One region of the Allobosea sp. ANAM02 genome, then DNA from elsewhere that is predicted to be linked to it. Evidence: predicted binding sites of a transcription regulator. Region 1 holds the regulator's gene; the other holds the start of a gene.
The links. The regulator PhoB, encoded in region 1, activates phosphate uptake and scavenging genes when phosphate is short. The targets are predictions, from matches to a motif close to TGTCATNNANCTGTCAT.
Positions count from the first base shown of each region.

Region 2: a site for PhoB is predicted at 1,761-1,777, ahead of ugpB (sn-glycerol-3-phosphate ABC transporter substrate-binding protein UgpB). Genes of this name have one in related genera too.

Region 1 covers NZ_AP022848.1:1,352,347-1,356,555, reverse strand. Annotated here, with positions in the region: gene zapE (cell division protein ZapE) at 1-1,073, opposite strand, end outside; gene OCUBac02_RS06535 (amino acid ABC transporter ATP-binding protein) at 1,168-1,917, opposite strand; gene OCUBac02_RS06530 (SpoIIAA family protein) at 2,028-2,414, shown strand; gene phoB (phosphate regulon transcriptional regulator PhoB) at 2,418-3,125, opposite strand; gene phoU (phosphate signaling complex protein PhoU) at 3,275-3,994, opposite strand; gene pstB (phosphate ABC transporter ATP-binding protein PstB) at 4,072-4,209, opposite strand, start outside.
Region 2 covers NZ_AP022848.1:153,531-157,739, forward strand. Annotated here, with positions in the region: gene ugpA (sn-glycerol-3-phosphate ABC transporter permease UgpA) at 1-219, opposite strand, end outside; gene ugpB (sn-glycerol-3-phosphate ABC transporter substrate-binding protein UgpB) at 351-1,670, opposite strand; gene OCUBac02_RS00760 (fumarylacetoacetate hydrolase family protein) at 1,875-3,053, shown strand; gene OCUBac02_RS00765 (hypothetical protein) at 3,211-4,209, shown strand, end outside.

The sequences.
Region 1 (4,209 bases):
GTGCGGTCGAATTCGAAGGCCTCGCGCCCCTTGCTCGCCCGGTAGAGCTCATGCGGCTCGGCCGCCGCCGAGGCGACGAGCTTCACATGATGCTCGTAGAGCGTATCGATCAGGATGATGAAGCGCTTGGCCTCGTTGCGCCGCTCGAAATCGAGGATCGGGATGTCGTCCAGCACCAGCGTATGGAAGCGCTGCGCCAGCGCGATATAGTCGGAGGCGCCATAGGCCTGCGCGCAGAGATCTGCGAAGCTCGCCCTTGCCACGCTGCCGGCCGCCTGCGGCAGGATGAAATCGTGCCCCTGCACGGTGAGCACCGTGCGCTGCCCCTGCGCCTTTCCTGACAAGGCCTTGAAGGCGGCATCGAGCGCGACCTTGGCCTTCTCGTCGGCCGGGACATGATAGACCGGTGCGCCGCCCAGCTTCTCCAGCCGGAAATCGGCGCGCGCATCGAGCTTCAGCACCTCGACCCTGGTCTGCAGCAATTCGATGAAGGGCAGGAACAGCGCCCGGTTGAGCCCGCCATCGTAGAGCCGCGACGGCTCGACATTCGAGGTCGCGACCACCACCACGCCGGCCGCGAACAGCGCCGTGAACAGCCGGCCGAGGATCATCGCATCGGCGATGTCGGTGACGGTGAATTCATCGAAGCAGAGCAGATAGGCTTCTTCCGCCAGCTCGGCGGCCACCGGTGCGATCGGATCGGCATCCTTGACCTCGCCGCTCTTGATCTTCTGGCGATAGGCGTTGATGCGGCCATGCACGTCGGCGAGGAACTCGTGGAAATGCACGCGGCGCTTGCGCTTCACCGGCGCGGCTTCGAAGAACATGTCCATCAGCATGGTCTTGCCGCGGCCGACCGAGCCCCAGACATAGAGCCCCTTCGGCGCCGCCGCCGCGTCCGGTTTCTTGCCGAAGAGCCAGCCCAGCGCGCTGCCCTTGCGGGCGAGCCGGCGGGCGGCGAGCGTCTCGGTCAGTCCTTGGAGCTTCCTGACCACGGCGACCTGCGCGGGATCGCGCTCGATGGCGCCCGCCTCGACGAGGGCGGCGTAACGGTCGGTGATCGAGGCTGACATAAGGGCGGGCGCTGGCGATCCGAGAGAGACCTGACCGGGTTACGGCAGCCCTGCCCGCATCGCAAGCCCACAGGTCGTTTCGGGCGAAGCCGCGTCATCCCCCGAGTGTGGCGAGGAAGTCGCGCGTGCGCGCCTGCTTCGGCGCGGCGATGAGCTCCTCCGGCCGCCCCCGTTCGACGATCTCACCCGTGTCCATGAAGGCGACATCATCGGCGACCTCCCGCACGAAGCCGATGTCATGTGTCGCCACGATCAGGGTCAGTCCCGAACCGACAAAATTCCGCATCATGGCGAGAACCTCGCCCGCCTCCTCCGGATCGAGCCCCGCCGTCGGCTCGTCAAGCAGCATCAATCGCGGCTTCGCCGCCAGCGCCCGCGCGATGGCAAGGCGCTGCCGCGCTCCGCCCGAAAGCTCGCTCGGATAGGAATCGCGCCTGTCGGCCAGCCCGACCCGCTCCAGAGCCGCCATCGCCTCCACGACGGTGTCCCGGCGCGACCGTCTCAGCAGCGCGAGCGGCCCCTCGAGGATGTGCTGCAAGGCGGTCATGTGATCGAACAGCTCGGGGGGCTGCGGGACCGTGCCGATGACATGGCGCGTACCCGCGCCCTCCCGTCCGATCAGCTCCCCATCGATCGTGATCGTCCCCTCGTCGACGGCCTCGCTCCCGCCGATGCAGCGCAGCAGCGTCGACTTGCCGGCGCCAGCCGGCCCGATGAAGCACTGGACCATGCCCGGCCCGATCGCGAGCGAGACGTCGCGCAGCGCCTGCACAGCGCGGAAGCGCTTGCTGGCATGGGCGATGGCGACGGCCGCGCCTGCCTTCGTGATCTGCGCCGCACCCAAGCCGCGTCCTCCGTGAATATCATCGGAGGCCATATCGCCCGATCCGCGGCAAGACCAGCCCGGCGAAACCTCCCCCTAGCCCACGCGTTTGCGCTTTAGGAGGACCAGCCATGCTCACTATTCTGCCCGCGCCTGACCATGTCGCCGCCTATCGCCTGTCGCAAACGCTGACCGGCGAGGATCTCGACGCGATCATGGCCGATATCGATGCCCGGCTCGCCCGCCACGAGAAGCTCGGCATCCTCGCCGACATGACCGACTTCACCGACATGACGCTGGCCGCCGCCTGGAAGGATGCGCGCTACAGCCTCGGCAAGCTCTGGGAACTCAAACGCTTTCCGAAGGAAGCGGTGATCACAGACAGGGGCTGGCTCGCCGGCTTCGTCGATCTGCTCGACCCGGCGATCCCCTTCGTCAAGGTTCGCGCCTTCAAGCCGGAGGACTACGAGAAGGCGCTGAGCTGGGTCGGCGATATTGAGGGCGGGCCCGACGCTTGAGGCTTACGCGGCACCGCCCCGCGCGAAGGTCTCGTCGAAGGCATAGCCAGCGCCGCGCACCGTCCGCAGCGGATCCTTGGCGTCGCCCGGCGTGATCGCCTTGCGCAGGCGCCCGACATGGACGTCGACGGTCCGCTCGTCGATATAGACGTCGCGGCCCCAGACCGCGTCGAGGAGCTGGGCGCGCGAATAGACCCGGCCCGGCGCCTGCATGAGGAACTCCAGCAACCGGAACTCGGTCGGCCCAAGATGGAGTTCGCTGCCCGCGCGGCGAACACGTCGCGTCGTGCGGTCGAGTTCGAGGTCGCCGGCCGCGAGCAGCCCGGCGACATGGCCGGGCTTGGCCCGGCGCAACAGCGCCTGGATACGCGCGATCAATTCCGGCAGCGAGAACGGCTTCACGACATAGTCGTCGGCGCCGGTGGCGAGCCCGCGCACACGCTCGGTCTCCTCGCCGCGCGCCGTCAGCATGATGATCGGCACGCGCTCGGTATCGCGCCGCGAGCGCAAGCGCCGGCAAAGCTCGATGCCGGACAGGCCCGGCAGCATCCAGTCGAGCAGGACGAGATCGGGGGTGTGATCGCGCAGGTGCAATTCCGCATCGTCCCCGCGCGCGACGCTGTCCACCTCGAAGCCCTCGGCCTCGAGATTGTAGCGCAGCAGCAGGGTGAGCGGCTCCTCGTCCTCGACGATCAAGATGCGTGCGGCCATGCTTCTTTTTCCGTCCGTCATTCGAGCCTGCCGTCATGCTCGCCCCTGTGGCGAGCATCCACGTCTTGAACGGCACCTGCCGGGACGAAGACGTTGATGGTCGGGACAAGCCCGACAATGACGGAAAGGCTACGGCACTTCGTGTTCGTTCAGTTCCCCGTCACCGTTTCGACCTCGATATTGGTCGTGTCGAGTTTCGGCCGATTCACGTCGAGGGAATCGCCGGTGACGAGGTAATGGATGGTCTCGGCGATATTGGTGGTGTGGTCGCCGATGCGCTCGATATTCTTGGCGCAGAACAGCAGATGCGTGCAGAAGGTGATGTTGCGCGGATCTTCCATCATATAGGTCAGGAGTTCGCGGAACAGCGAGGTGTAGAGCGCGTCGATCTCGTCGTCGCGGCGCCAGACCTCGAGCGCCTTCTGCTCGTTGGTCGCGGCATAGGCGTCGAGCACGTCCTTGAGCTGGGCCTGCACGAGGCGGCTGATATGCTCGAGCCCGACGACCGCGCGATGCGGCGGCTGGAACTGCCCGGCGATGGCGACGGCGCGCTTGGCGATGTTCTTGGCGAGATCGCCGACGCGCTCGATATCGGAGGCGAGGCGGATCGCCGAGATCAATTCGCGCAGGTCCTGCGCCAGCGGCTGGCGCCGGGCGATGGTGAGCACGGCCTTCTCCTCGACCTCGCGCTGGAGATTGTCGAGGCGCTGGTCGGCCGAGATGATCTTCTGGGCGAGCGCGGTGTCGCGGCGGACGAGCGCGACCGTGGAATCGCCCAGCATGCGTTCGGCCATGCCGCCCATTTCGGCGAGGCTGCGGCGAATGCCTTCGAGATCGGCGTCGTAGGAGCGGACGATGTGGTCGGTCATAGGGGTGTCCTCCGGCGCATCGGCCCGAAAAGTGGAAACCAGTTTTCGGGTAAGCCGATGCGAAACAAAATTGCCGCTTAGCCGAAACGGCCGGTGACGTAGTCCTGGGTCTGCTTCTTGGCGGGGTTCATGAAGATCGTGTTGGTCGGCGCAAACTCGATGACCTCGCCGAGATACATGAAGGCCGTGTACTGCGAGATGCGCGCCGCCTGCTG
Region 2 (4,209 bases), 1.2 Mb from region 1:
GTTGATGAAGGCCTTGAGATAGCCGGGGTCGGCGAAGAGCATCTGGTAGTTCTCGAACCAGACGAACTGCGTCGAGGTGCCGAAGGCATCCTCCAGCAGGAAGCTCTGCCAGACTGCCTGGCTCGCGGGCCAGTAGAAGAACACGATGGTGATGGCGAGCTGCGGCAGAAGCAGCAGGAAGGGGATCGTCAGCCCCTTGAAATACGCGTTCTTCTGCATGCGTGGCCTTGCAAATCGGTCATCCCGGGCGACCGGAGGGAGACCCGGGATCCATGCCTGAACCGTTCCGGCATGGATCCCGGGTCTTCGCTGCGCTAAGCCCGGGATGACATAGCGCGTTTAAGAACGGCTCAGCGGGCCGCGGTACGCTCGAACTGGCGCAGCATCTGGTTGCCGCGCTCGGCCGCCGCGTCCAGCGCCGCCTGCGGCGACTTCTGGCCGTTCAGCGCCGCCTCCAGCTCTTCCGACCAGATATCGCGGATCTGGACGAGGCTGCCATAGCGCAGGCCCTTCGAATTGTCGGTCGGCGCCTTGTTGGTCAGCTCAAGGATCGGGGTCTCGAGATAGGGCTTGTCCTTGTAGAAGCCGGACGCCTTGACCTTCTCGTAGGCCGCCTTGGTGATCGGCAGGTAGCCCGACTCGGTGTGCAGCTTCACCTGGCGGTCGACATTCGACAGGAAGGTGAAGAACTTGGCGACGCCCTTGTACTCGTCGGCCTTCTTGCCGCCCATCACCCAGAGCGAGGCACCGCCGATGATGGAGTTCTGCGGGGCGCCCTGCACGTCCGGATAATACGGCATCGGCGCATTGCCCCAGTCGAACTTGGCGTTCGCGCGGACGTTGCCGAAGAAGCCCGAGGAGGTCAGGAAGATGGGGCATTCGCCCGAGGTGAAGCGGCCTTCGCCATTGTTGGTGCGGCCGGAATAGTCGTAGGTCTTGTCCTTCTGCAGCTCGACCAGGTTGGTCCAGTGCTTCAGGAAGGCCGGGCTCTTGTTGAAGTTCAGCACGGCGTCGAAGCCGGCCATGCCGTTGACCTTGGTCGAGAGCGGCACGTTATGCCAGGCGCCGAACTGCTCGATATTGGCCCAGGTCGCCCAGGCGTTCGAGACGCCGCACTTGTCGTAGCCGGCAGCCTTCAGCTTCTTGGCGGCCTCGAAGGTCTCGGGCCAGGTCTTCGGCGGCTTGGCCGGGTCGAGGCCCGCCTTCTTGAAGGCGTCCTTGTTGTACCACATCACCATCGACGAGGAGTTGAACGGCATCGAGAGCATCTCGCCCTTGGCCGTCGAGTAATAGCCGGTGATGGCGGGCAGATAAGCGTTCGGATCGAACTTCTCGCCGGCTTCCTTCATGACCTCGTGAACCGGCTTGATCGCGCCCTTGGCCGACATCATCGTGCCGGTGCCGACCTCGAAGACCTGCAGGATATGCGGCGCCTGGCCGGCGCGGAAGGCGGCGATGCCGGCGTTCAGCGTGTCGGGATAGGAACCCTTGTAGACGGGGACGACCTTGTAGTCCTTCTGCGAGGCGTTGAAATCCTCGGTGAGCTTGACGACGACGTCGTTGTTGGCGCCGGTCAGCGCGTGCCACCACTGGATCTCGGTCTGCGCGAGAGCGGGCGAGGCACCGGCGAGCGCAAAGGCCGCGATCGACATCAGGATACGCGATTTCATGGTCATGGAGTGTCTCCCTTCCGCGGGCGGGCGCCGCCGCGGTTCTTGTCGTTGGTGCGCAAGCTAGCATGTAGCGCAGGCGACATTTCAATGACAAATCGATGACACCCGACGCAATCCGCCTATGGTCTGGGTCCGGCTTGCGCCATTGCGCAGAACGGGGTGTTCTCCGTCTCCCGACGATTTCCTTTCCGGACCGGTGCCATGCCTGATTTCACGCTTTCCGTCGCCGCGGCCCTGCCAGCGGATGCCGAGGCCGCCACGCTTCTCGGTCGCGTCTGGCGGCCCGATCTCGGCGGGCCCTCCGTCGTGACGCTGCGCGACGGGCAGATCGTCGACGTGACCCGGAGCTTCCCGACCAGCCGCGACCTCTGCGAGAACGCCGACCCGGCCGCCGCGCTGCGCGCAGCCCAAGGCGAGGCGATCGGCTCGCTCGCCGAGATTCTCGCCAACACGCCTGTGGACGGCCGCGACCCGCAGCGCCCCTGGCTCCTCTCGCCACTCGACCTGCAGGCGGTGAAGGCGGCCGGCGTCACCTTCGCGGTCTCGATGCTGGAGCGCGTCATCGAGGAGAAGGCGCGCGGCAACCCCGCCGCCGCCGCGACGATCCGCGAGGAGATCGGCAAGCTGATCGGCGACGACCTCTCCAAGCTGAAGCCCGGCTCGCCCGAGGCGATGCATCTCAAGGACGTTCTGATCAAGCAGGGCGCCTGGAGCCAGTATCTCGAAGTCGGGATCGGGCCGGATGCCGAGATCTTCACCAAGGCCCCGCCGATGTCGACGGTCGGCACCGGAGCGGATGCCGGCCTGCACCCGGCCTCGAGCTGGAACAATCCGGAGCCCGAGATCGTGCTGATCGTCGCCTCGGACGGACGAATCGTCGGCGCCACGCTCGGCAACGACGTCAACCTGCGCGATGTCGAGGGCCGCTCGGCGCTGCTGCTCGGCAAGGCCAAGGACAACAATGCCGCCGCCGCGGTCGGCCCCTTCATCCGCCTGTTCGATGCCGGCTTCACGCTCGACCATATCCGCCGGACCACTGTGACGCTGACGGTCGAGGGCGAGGACGGCTTCCGGCTGGAGGGCTCCTCCTCGATCGCCAGGATCAGCCGCGATCCGGCCGATCTCGCGGCGCAGATGATCGGTCCGCATCATCAGTACCCGGACGGGGCGGCGCTCTATCTCGGCACCATGTTCGCGCCGATCAAGGATCGCGACGCGCCGGGCGGCGGCTTCACCCATAAATACGGGGATATCGTCACGATCGCCGCGCCCGAGCTCGGCAGCCTCGTCAACCGCATGAAGCGCACGGATGAATGCGCGCCCTGGACCTATGGCGCCTCGCATCTGATGCGCCATCTGGCCGGGCGCGGACTGCTCTGAGCGAGCGCCGGGACGGGTAAGCCAAAGCGTAACCACGTCTCGAATCTGCAGCTTTCGACCCGGGGTTCTTGCCGAAATCCGGCGAGAACCCGCCTTTGCGTCAGGCTGCTGGTAAGTTTTTTCTGCGACAGAGCGGGCTGGACCAGGAGGGTTCGGCGTGGCGATGAGCGAGATCGGGAGACGGAACTCCCAGGTCGACACCAAGAATGTCGGTGGCAAAGGGGCGGTGGCGCGGATGGCTGGCTCGCCTTCCGCCTGGATCCTGGCCTTCGCCATGGCGGCCGTTGCCGGCCTGATCCTGCCGCTGCGCCTGCCGCTCGGGCCGAATGCCTGGGATACGGTGGTCTATCTCGACGCGATCCAGCGCATCGGGCTCGGCCAGGTGCCGACCATCGACTTCTTCGCGCCGATCGGCCCGCTCGGCTTCTATCTGGCCGCGGCGCTCGACATCCTCTTCCCGAACGCCCAGCCGATGCTGCTGATCAACTGGGCGCTGCTGCCGGTCATGCTGCCGGTGCTGGCCCTGATCGCCGGCGAGGTCTCGCGCCGCTCCCGCCCGCGGGCGCTCGCGCTCGTCCTGCCTTTCCTGCTGTTCTCGGCACTACCGATCAACCTGCACGGGCTCTACCCTTCGCCCGGCTTCGATGGCTACGGCTTCTATAATCGCCATGTCGCGCTGCTACTCTATCTCCTGATCGCCACGCTGATCTTCGTGCAGCGGCGCGGTTTGCAGATCGGGCTCGTGGCCGCGCTGATGCTGGTGCTCTTCCTCACCAAGGTCACCGGCGCGGTCTCCGGCACGCTGCTCGTCGGCTACGCCGTGCTCAGCGGTCGGATGGGCTTCCGCGATGCGCTCGCCGCCGCCGGCATCGTTATCCTCGCGCTGGGCGTTCTGGAGCTCGCGACCGGGCTGAGCTCCGCCTATGTCATCGACATCCTGACCCTGCTCGGGCTCAACACCGGCACGCTGCTGCCGCGTTTCCTGACCGTGGCCTCGGTCAAGTTCAATGTGATCGCGCCGTCGCTCGCCCTGCTCGCCGCGCTCGCCTATGTCTCCTGGCGCGACGGTTTGCCCGCGACGCCCGCCGGCTGGCGAGCGCTGGCCGACGCCCCGATCGGCTGGTTCGCAGCCGGGCTGTTCGCGCTCGCCCTCTTC